One region of the Solibacillus sp. FSL H8-0523 genome, then DNA from elsewhere that is predicted to be linked to it. Evidence: riboswitches for the same ligand, from Rfam matches in the RefSeq annotation. Region 1 holds a riboswitch; the other holds the start of a gene.

Region 1 (5,739 bases):
GAAAATAAGCTCGCGAGCACCGCGAGCTTTATTTTCGTCTCCTATTTCAACGTTCGCTTCAAGAATTCCTTCGTTCGGTCATGCTGTGGATTTACTAAAACCTCACTTGGATGGCCTTCTTCTACAATAACCCCTTTATCCATAAAGACAATGCGGTCGGATACTTCTTTTGCGAACTCCATTTCATGCGTAACGATTAACATCGTGTTGCCCTGATCGGCTAGGTGACGCATGACCTTTAATACTTCCCCAACCATTTCTGGGTCAAGCGCTGAAGTTGGTTCATCAAATAGCATTACATCCGGGTCCATTGCGAGTGCACGTGCAATCGCAACACGCTGTTTTTGCCCACCTGATAAATGTCGTGGCTTGGCATTTTTATAAGCACTCATCCCAACAAGCTCTAAATACTTCATCGCATTTTGCTCGGCCTGTTCTTTTGAGCGTTTCAATACTTTTATTTGTCCAACGATACAGTTGTTTATTACATCTAAGTTATTAAATAAGTTAAACTGCTGGAAGACCATCCCTAGATGTGTACGGTATTTCTCGATGTTATGGCCTTCGTTTAGAATATTGTCGCCGTTATAAATAATCTCACCTGCTGTAGGTGTTTCGAGTAAATTTATGCAACGCAGAAGTGTTGATTTACCAGATCCTGATGACCCGATTAACGTAACCACTTCCCCTTTATTTACTTGGAAATTCACGTCTTTTAATACTTCGTGCGTGCCGAATTTTTTATTTAAATGTTGAATATCAATCACAACCGACATGTTATTCACCATCCTTTTCTAGCTTGTTGCCTGTAATAAGCTCGACTTTATAGCTCTCTGGTCCATCCATTTTCTTCTCGAACAATAGTAAAATACGTGTCACAACAAACGTCATAATGAAGTATAATACCGTCGCGATGAAGAATGCCTCGATATAACGGTAGTTACTGCCGGCTACTGAGTTCGCTGTGAAGAATAGCTCCACAACGGAAATAACACTTAGTACGGATGAATCTTTAATATTCATGACAAACTGATTGCCTGTTGCCGGTAAAATATTACGTGCCACTTGTGGAATGACGATATGAATCATCGTTTGTAAGTGATTCATGCCGATAGCTTGTGCCGCTTCAAATTGGCCCTTGTCGACCGAAACAATCCCACCGCGCACATACTCGGCCATATAAGCACCTGTATTTAAACTAATTACGATAGATGCTGCTAGGAAACGATCAATATCAATGCCTAAGTAGACTAATCCGTAGAACACAACCATCGCCTGGACCATCATTGGTGTTCCCCTGAAAATTTCAACGTATGCTGTTAAAAGGAAATTAAATATTTTTAATAAAACTGTTTTAATACTGCGTTTACGCTGAGGAATCGTATGCATAATACCAATGAAAAATCCGATGAGCGTACCACAAATTGTCCCGATAATCGCGAGTAAGAGCGCTGTCCATGCACCGCGTAAGAATAGCTCCCAGTTGTTTGTAAATAAGCCCCATACTGACTCTAAAAATGCCATCCTGTTGTCCTCCTTGACCATTCGTGTTTCTTATAAGAAAAGCGCATTCTCGCCCTTTAAGCCCCGACAAACATTGGATGACCCGACGCAAAAGTAAACGCTTGATCACTTTTGCAGGAGGGTTCGAAATGCCGAGGGGCTGGCGCGAATGCTTTGAGACTGTTAACGCAAAAATTTTATACTTTCTTATCTTCAAAAGCAAAAGGTTGTCTTGCTCGTTTGCCGGCAAGACAACCTATTTGTTTAGCAGCTTATTGGGCTGCTGGTTGGTTTGCAATTGCGTCTTCCATTAATTTCTGACGCGCTTCTTCCGAAATCTCAGCTAATACTTTGTTGATTTGTTCTGTTAAATCAGAGCCTTTTTTAAGACCCACAGCGATTGCAGTTGTAGAAGGATCTGCTTCGAAGTTTGGTTCTGGTACAATATATTTAATATTTTTTAAAGCCATTTCAGCTGAAACGCCTTCTGGACGCTCAGAAACATAAGCATCAATTGCACCTGATTGTAACTGAACACGCATTGCACCGAAATCTGTACCTGCTACTTGTTTATTTACTCCAGGAATTTGGTCAATCACATCATAGTGCGTTGTTGCTTGTTGGCCCGTCACTTTTGCACCTGATAAATCTGCTAATGTTTTTGCATCGGCATATGGTCCATCTGCTTTTACAACGATTACATAATCACTCGTGTAATAGTTTTCAGAGAAGTCGATTGTCCCTTTACGCTCTTCTGTTGGTGACATACCCGCGATTACCACATCAATTGCACCTGATTGTAATGATGGGATTAAGCCATCCCAGTCTGTTTTTACAATTTGTAATTCCATATCTAAGCCGTCCGCGATTTTTTTCGCGATTTCTACGTCATAGCCTGCTGCATATTCTTTTGAACCTTTAATTAACACTGCGCCATTAGAATCGTCATTTTGAGACCAGTTGAACGGTGCATAGGCTGCTTCCATCCCTACTTTTATTACCTTTTTACCTGAATCCCCTGTCGTTTCATCGTCTGAACCACAAGCTGCTAATACAAGCATCGTCATCATAGCTGTTAACAAGATTAATAGTTTCTTTTTCATTGTAAATCTCTCCTTTTTATATATTTTTTGGGATTCATGTATACAAAAAACGACCTAAAAGAAGATCTTCAGGTCGTTAAACATGTATATTTAGCCCAAATCCTCTACATTCCCATTTTGAGATAGCACAACTCAATCATCTGGGATGACGATTGAGACAGTTCTGCAATTATTCACGGCAGACCCAGCATTAAAAGTATGAGCACTTACAATACTTCGGCGATATTTCCTTCTTTCAAACTTCTTAGCCAGCTCGATGACTCCATAAGAAACTAATAAATAACGCGCCTCTACCTCACGAGTTTGTGAGGTTTTGATATGAAATTGATAGGTTCATATTACATTATTGCGACATTTCCGTCAATATGCATTTTTCAGAAAGTTAACGTTTTTTTAAGAGTGTGCTATTTTTTCTACTAGTACTTTTACTTCAAGTGTATGCATACCACCTTGATACACGCCTTCAATTGGAGAAACATCACGGAAATCGCGACCGACACAAAGGTTAATATGATTTTCAAGTACCTCGACATTATTTGTAGGATCTAGGCCTATCCAACCAACCCCCGGCACCATTACCTCTACCCAAGCATGTGTTGCCGTATCACCAACTAAATTATCGCCTTCTCCTACATATAAATAGCCGCTAATATAACGCGCTGGAATATTGACAAAACGTAGTACTCCAAGCATGACATGCGTATAATCTTGGCACACACCTCGGCGCTGCTTCCATACCTCCGTTGCCGTTGTATCAATCGTGGTTGCGGCTGGATCATAGGTAATTGAATGGTATAAATAGGTCATTAGATCACATGCAAATTTCAACGGGTTTTTCATCGGCCCAACTGCCGCTAGTATTTCTTCTAGTTGATCATAGAGTAATGTCGTGAAGCGCGATGTCGTTAGAAACGGTAAGTAGTGCTCTCTAAAAAGCTCTGAATGAAAGATATTGCGCATTTCATCCGAATAATGAATTTGATAAATATACGGTGCGCGCTGAACACTTACATGCGAAACCGATATGACTTCTAATACACTATGCTTTTCCGCAATAAAAAATGTGCCGACTGCATTGCGCCAAATGTCGATATTATCGCGCGTTAATGAATGCGGGCTAATTTTAACATCATGTGAAATGAGCCGTTGACATTCGTTGTTACGTGGCTTTAATCGAGTTGTATTGAGAGATTGTTCCACCTCGGTTTCGTACCTGAAAATATTAGTATGTGTAATTTGATATTTCATTGCTCATTTCCCCTTAAGTTTTAATCTTTAACATCTGTCTAGGGTGTTTTTATTCCACTAAAATTGGTTCGGTTAAATAATACGTTTGTGAGAAAATCGGACCAAGTTGGATGCATTGCCTGTGGATTTCTCGTACCCATTCAATGCGGTCTTCGCGTGACATGGGCGTTGGGTCTTTTTCAATGAATTGTTCTAGAATTTCGATTATTTCAAATAAATGTGTTGCATACGAGCGAATTTCATTATTTTCAATCTCTAATAATGTTTTTTTGATTTTTCGTACGCCGTAAGAAACCGAACGTGAGCAATACGCATCTTGAATTAAGAATTTCAAAACTAAATCGGCTTCACGATGACGGGATCGACGTGTATATTCGTCTAGTGTATTCGTTAACTGAAGTGCATACGTAACCGCAAAATCACGATTTAATGTACTGGCATTTTCCATCAATGTCAATAAAATTAACGCCGTCTTTTCAGAGCGCTCTAGCCATTTACCGATTTTCACAAATAAGAAGCATTCATTACGCGTCATTAAGGAATCGATTATCCCTGTTGCGGTTAAACTCGTTGTTTGAACCGTCAATAAAAACTCCGTCGCATTTAACACGTTGTACGGCGCTTGTAATGGGTTTTCTTGATTCGTTAGGAATAGACTATTCCACTGTTCAAATAATGCTTTAGGGATGGAGTCACGGGTATTTTTCGCATTGTCTCGAATACTTTGCAGCAAACTTTCAATCGAATTGAAGTTTTGCTTATCGGAAAGTAGGTAAAATAACATATCTTCCTCTTCATAATGGCTATAGCGTTTCTCGTAATCATCCATATACCCACCAATACTCAGTACACACGACCATTGTTGTTCGTACTGACCATCCGTGCGACCAAGCTCCAACATTTGGTCCATTTGCGCGTCTGCAATGTAAGCATTTGTATAAATGCGTTCACTGTAACGCCCTAACCAATATAATGAATCTGCTACGCGACTAAGCATGCCCCTCGTCCCCCTTTAACACCCATGTATCCTTACCGCCACCACCTTGTGATGAGTTCACAACGAGCGAGCCTTCTTTTAATGCCACACGGGATAAGCCACCTGGGACGATATGTGTTTCGGTCCCTTGAATGACATAAATTCGCAAATCGATATGACACGGATAAAAGCGCTCTTTCTGAAAAGCCGGTGCACGTGACAGCATGATTGTTGGCTGGGCGATATATTGATGCGGCGCTTCGAGAATCTTTTCGCGGAAAATCTCACGTAGTTCGTCTGTCGCATGCGGGCCAATTAGCATATCATAGCCACCTGAAGCCCCTACATTTTTTACAACTAGCTTATCTAAGTTATCTAGCACGTATTGTTTTTCTTCTTCGTTACTTAATAAATACGTTTTTACGTTTTCAATGATTGGCTCTTCGTACAAGTAATAGCGAATCATATCAGGAACATATGCATACATCGCCTTATCATCGGCAACACCATTTCCAACGGCATTTAAAATGGCCACATTGCCCTCTTTATATGCGTGTAAAATACCTGGAACACCGAGCAGTGAATCTTCACGGAACACCGTCGGATCTAAAAAATCATCATCAATGCGTCGATAAATAATGTCGACACGCTTAAGACCATGAATGGTTTTTAAATACACCCGATCATCCTTTACAAGTAGATCACGGCCTTCGACAAGCGGAATATTCATTTCCTTTGCTAAAAAAACATGGTCATAGTACGCCGAATTATACACACCAGCTGTAAGTAACACCGCTTGCGGCTCTTCTGACGGTTCTAAATACTGTGGACGGTGCGATAATAAGGCTTGTTGCATATCACGCATCACGTCCTCTAGAGACTCTAATGCATAGGCACTAAAAAACTCTG
Region 2 (5,739 bases), 1.9 Mb from region 1:
GTACTAGCACCACAAGCGATTTTTGACGCATTAGTGGCGCATATCGACTACGCAACAAACGGCGGTAAAATTCGCCCGGCAATTTCAGTTTTTGACCAGAAGCGCGTGCGTATTTGGAATCACCAATTGATTCGCTATGCGGGTTACGAAACAGCGATGGGCGTGATCGGGGATGCTAATTCGATTACTTTTACGAAAACGTGCGAGGCGCTTGGCTGGTGCGGACAACGAACAAACTATGATGTGCTGCCGCTTGTCATCCAAGTCGATGAGGCGCCACCACAAGTGTTCGAACTCCCGAAAGAAGCGGTGCTAGAAGTGAGCATTACCCATCCGGATTATGATTTTGGTAAGCTCAATATGCAGTGGTACGCGGTGCCGATTATTTCGAGCATGCGCTTTAATATTGCCGGTGAAGATTATCCGGCCGCACCGTTTAATGGCTGGTATATGGGCACTGAAATTGGTGCACGTAATTTAGCCGATGCAGACCGCTATGACTTTTTACCAGATGTTGCGCGTGTCATTGGGCTTGATACCGCGCGTAATGCGACGCTCTGGAAGGACCGTGCGTTAGTGGAGTTAAATATCGCAGTGCTCCATTCCTACAAGCAAGCCGGTGTAAGCATCGTTGATCATCATACCGCTGCACAACAGTTTGAATTATTTCAGCAGCAAGAGCAGGCGAATAGCCGGGATGTAACAGGCAACTGGGTATGGCTTGTGCCCCCGCTATCACCTGCGACGACATCGATTTATCATCAGCCAATAGACAATACGGTGAAAAAGCCGAATTATTTTTACCAGCCACAACCTTATTAAAAAATGAAGCGCGGTCGACAACATGTCAGACCGCGCTTTTCATTATTTCGTGACCTCTTTTAAAAATTGTAACGTTGCTTCAAAGGTTTCTACGGCCTCTTTTGTGTTCATCATAAATTGATATTCATGTGGAAGTTCCGCACTTGTATAAAATTTATCGACAACCGGAACGTCTAGCTGCTGCAATTTGTTTACGAGCGCTTTACCGTGTGCTTCAAAGGTCATGACATTACCATCAGTAATAAATGATGGCGGATAATCACTCGTGACAAAATCCACTGTAGAAGCAAGGCGCGTCGTTTCAGAGGATTGCCAATTGCGCTCACCGATATAGCCCCATCCGACACGATTTAATAAAAAGGCAACGAGCTTATTATCGCTTAAATGACTGAGCTGTTTAATATCAAACGGGCCGCAATACAGGAGTAGACCTGCAATGTTTTTGCGATCAACAACAGGTGTGATGTCGAGCTGTTTGGCATAATCGGCATTCGTTTGAACAAGTGCATATTGGCTGACAATTTGTGCACCAGCAGAATCCCCTGCAAATAAAATGTTAGACGTATCAAATTTATACGTTTCAGCATTTTTTAAAATCCACTCGTACGCATCGTTCATTTGCAAAAGCGGAGAAGGGTAGCGTTTAGTTGGTGCTAGGGCATAATTTATATTCACCACATGATAGCCGTTTGCCGCAATTTGAACCGCGTATTCGGTAATGTCGGATTTATCGCCCGCAACATAAGCACCGCCGTGTACCCACAAAATGACGGGAAGCAGTTCATCGCGGTCCTTTGGTGAAATGACATCGAGTCGTTTTTCTGAAAAGCTTGACTCATACACTAGGTTTACATAGTGTAGCGTTTGGTTTTGAATTGCCTCATAATTACTAGGCTTTACCGCAACGCCACCTTCGAATAGTTTCTTGACAAGAAAAGAAGAGGGGTACGGTGTGAAAACAATAAAGAGTACGATTAATAGAATGATAATTAGTAAGATAAGGCTAATAATTTTTAGCATCGAATTCTCCTTCATATAGAATGTATACCTTTATTTTAGTAGAAAATGCCAAACACTGATACCTAAAAAAACGCACACTCAAATTGTTGAGCGTGCGCCTTTTTGGTTGGTACGGTTTATTTTTTATTTAAAATGAGGTCGATTAATTCTTCGCGATCAATCAAATACACATCATTAATATTTGCCAGCTTTTCGGCTTGCTTTGTGTAGTGTGAATTTGTGACAACCCAAGCTTCTGTGGCATTGTACATTTTCACCGCACCAATGATTTCTTGTACGGCTTTGACACCAACCGTGCTTGAATAGCGCTTTGCTTGTACGGCAATAATGTCTTTACCGTCTTTTAAAATTAAATCTGCACCGTAATCGCCACTTTTGGCCGTATAGCTAACCTTAAAGCCACGGCGTTTAAATAATGTGCCTAAAAACTGCTCGAAATCTTCACCGCTCATTTTGTCGACTTCCTGAATGCCTGATTTGCGCAATTTTGCGGTTTTCCGTGACTTCTTCCATAGTTTAAAACCAATATATAGTCCGAAATAACAAACAATCCCCAAACCAATACTCTCAGGAGTAGAGTTGACCGCCCAGCCTGCATATCCTGCAAGTGCAATGAGCACAAGTGGGAAAATGGGTAAGCGTTTTTTATTTCGTTTTCTCTTTTTACGCACGTCTTGTTGTACTCCTTTTATTTACTTAGTCCTAGTATAGCACAAAAGGGTACATACGTTTGGTTATATCGTACGATTTTTTGCACTGGCAAAAGAAGCGAAAAACAATAGCACAGAGATGACAACAAATAGCGTTAATGGGACGAACCAGCTTTCCGTCACGTCATGTACAAAGCCGAACAAAACCGGGCCAATTGCTGCGACTAAATAGCCGATTGATTGTGCAAAACCAGATAATTCCGCCGCTTCAAAAGCAGTCGTCGTACGCAAGTTGAATAGCATCAGTACCAGGCCAAACGATGCCCCGCCTGCAAAGCCTAAAAAAATCATCCATAATACGGCAAAACTCGTCCATTCAAAAAGCATGCCACTAAAGCCTATAATGTAACAAGTCGTAAAGAATACGACAATCGGGCGCTGCGACGTCATTTTACCCGCGAGAATTGGGATTAAAAACGTCATTGGAATTTGTGCAAATTGCATCACCGATACCATCCAACCAGCAGAAGCGGCATCAAGACCTTGGCTCACATAAATTTCCGGAATCCAAGCAGCACAGCAGTAAAATAAAAAGGATTGTAAGCCCATCGCCGCAGCAATGGCCCACGCAAGCGGATGCCGCCACATTTTTTTTGGTTTATTTGTCGTTTTCGGTATTTGCATATCGACTTTTGATGTGCGTAGCAGAGGCACCCAAATGAGCAATGTCAGTACACCTAAAATGACTGAAAATCCAAGAGCGATTTGCCAGCCTGCATATTGTGCGATCGAATAACTAAAGCCTGCCGCAATCCCAGAAGAAATATTCATCGATACCGTATAAATACCGGTTAATAACCCAATATGTAACGGGAATTTCAATTTAAAATAACCGGGAATCAGTACATTGCCAAACGCAATGGCAATGCCAATGAGCACCGTACCGATAACGAGTAATGAGGTTATACCAACCGAGCGCAGCACGACACCCGCGCACAGTAAAATCACCGAATAAAACAGTGTCCACTCCATACCAAATCTGCGTGCAAGGCGCGGTGCAAAGGGTGAAATAACAGCAAACGCCAACAGTGGAATCGTCGTTAAAAAGCCGGCTAACACATTGGAAATCCCAAGCCCTTCACGAATAAATGAAATAATCGGCCCAACAATAGTGATGGGCGTTCTAAGTGTCGTTGCGAATAAAAAAATGGCCACAATGAAAAATAACAAGGGCTTATTCGATACTATTTTTTTGCTTTGGTAATTGATTTTTTCGGGGTCCATAAACTAGCTCCTTTTTATCGTAAATTCTATCATAGAAGGACTTCTAGAGAGGTTAAATTATCTAAAAAGTTAGAAAAATTCAAAGTCATTGCTATCAAATAGTTGTTATGATAGACTATGAAACGTTATTAAATTAAATAGATATACCTCATTTATTGAGGTAGAGGTCGCAAACGTTAAGATTAGTATAGCTGAGATTGGGAAGAATCGGTGAAGCTTTATGAAAGGAATGGTTGCCGAAGTGTTGTTTTTCTTCTTAAAAACAATGCTGGGGCTGTTTTCGATAAGGAACAGAACTGTCACATGTGTGAGCATGTGTTGAGCTATCTTTCAAGTTTTGAGGTTTTTATGAGCCGTCACATAACTTGTGGCGGCTTTTCGTTTATCATAAAAGCCCAATTGATCGATAAGTAAATGAAACAAGGGGATTTTTTCATGAGTGAAATTAAAATAGACCAGCTCGGCAATAAAAACGAGCTGAAACGTGGATTAAAAAGTCGTCACATTACGATGATTTCGCTAGGCGGAACAATCGGGACTGGGCTGTTTTTAGCATCGGGTGGCGCGATTGCACAAGCGGGTCCAGGTGGGGCACTCTTAGCCTACGCATTAATCGGGATTATGGTGTATTTCTTAATGACGTCTCTAGGGGAGATGGCCGCTTATATGCCAACTTCGGGGTCATTTAGTACATACGCCTCAAAATTTGTAGACCCAGCACTTGGCTTTGCACTAGGCTGGAACTACTGGTACAACTGGGCGATTACGATTGCCGCAGAAATCGCAGCGGTTTCGTTAATTATGAAATACTGGTTCCCAGATAGCTCGTCACTTATCTGGACAATCCTATTTATCGTCGTAGTTTTATCGTTCAACTTATTATCGGTAAAAGCTTACGGTGAAGCAGAATACTGGTTTGCGATGATTAAAGTTGCAACGGTGATTGTCTTTATTATTGTCAGCTTCTTAATGATTTTCGGTATTTTAGGTGGGAACGCGCCAGTCGGCTTTACGAACTTCTTTGAAGGCGATGCACCGTTTAACGGCGGCTTCCTAGCGATGTTTGGTATTTTCCTAGCTGCTGGATTCTCATTCCAAGGTACTGAAATGCTAGGGGTAACAGCGGGTGAAACCGATGACCCAGCGAAAAATATTCCAAAAGCCGTGAAATCCGTTTTCTGGCGCATCATTCTTTTCTACATTTTAGCGATTGGTGCAATCGGTTTATTAATTCCTTATACGGATTCTCGTTTATTAACAGAGGATATTGCAACAAGTCCATTTACATTAGTGTTTGAAAACTTAGGGATTGCATTTGCCGCATCGGTGATGAATGCCATTATTTTAACAGCGATGCTTTCTGCTGGTAACTCAGGATTATATGCAGCAAGCCGTATGTTATTCCAACTAGCGGTTGATGGCAAAGCGCCGAAAATCTTCCGCAAAATCAGTACGCGCGGTGTGCCGGTTTACGCATTACTTGCAACACTTGCAGTTGGCTGTTTATCATTTTTAGCGTCATTCTTCGGTGATGGCGTAGTGTACATTTGGTTATTAAATGCCTCAGGGATGTCAGGCTTCATTGCGTGGCTTGGGATTGCTATTAGTCATTACCGTTTCCGCCGTGCATACGTGGTACAAGGGAATTCACTGAGCGACCTGCCGTATGTATCGAAGTTCTTCCCATTTGGTCCGTTGTTTGCGTTCGCGCTTTGTATGATTGTCATACTAGGGCAAAACTACATGGCATTTACAGGTGGCACGATTGACTGGTATGGTGTGGTTGTTTCGTACATCGGCTTACCACTCTTTGCCCTATTTTGGATTGGCTATAAAGTGAAACATAAAACGAAATTGATTCCATTAAAGGAATGCGATTTAACAAATAAATAATGTTTGAAGGACAAGGCGATGTAATTCGTCTTGTCCTTTTTTAGTTTATGAACAAGTCATGGGGGTTATA

The links. A riboswitch is a leader RNA that binds a small molecule or an ion and turns the genes downstream of it on or off. The one in region 1 is predicted to bind lysine.
Region 2: another riboswitch for lysine. It lies ahead of NSQ62_RS01140 (amino acid permease); the one in region 1 lies ahead of NSQ62_RS10430 (transporter substrate-binding domain-containing protein).

Annotation. Positions count from the first base shown of each region.
Region 1 is NZ_CP150291.1:2,085,311-2,091,049, reverse strand. It holds gene NSQ62_RS10440 (amino acid ABC transporter ATP-binding protein) at 42-776, opposite strand; gene NSQ62_RS10435 (amino acid ABC transporter permease) at 778-1,524, opposite strand; gene NSQ62_RS10430 (transporter substrate-binding domain-containing protein) at 1,776-2,606, opposite strand; lysine riboswitch at 2,722-2,907, opposite strand; gene NSQ62_RS10425 (transglutaminase family protein) at 3,000-3,854, opposite strand; gene NSQ62_RS10420 (alpha-E domain-containing protein) at 3,904-4,851, opposite strand; gene NSQ62_RS10415 (circularly permuted type 2 ATP-grasp protein) at 4,844-5,739, opposite strand, start outside.
Region 2 is NZ_CP150291.1:224,714-230,452, forward strand. It holds gene NSQ62_RS01120 (nitric oxide synthase oxygenase) at 1-822, shown strand, start outside; gene NSQ62_RS01125 (alpha/beta hydrolase) at 865-1,842, opposite strand; gene NSQ62_RS01130 (restriction endonuclease) at 1,959-2,513, opposite strand; gene NSQ62_RS01135 (MFS transporter) at 2,577-3,776, opposite strand; lysine riboswitch at 3,930-4,110, shown strand; gene NSQ62_RS01140 (amino acid permease) at 4,212-5,669, shown strand.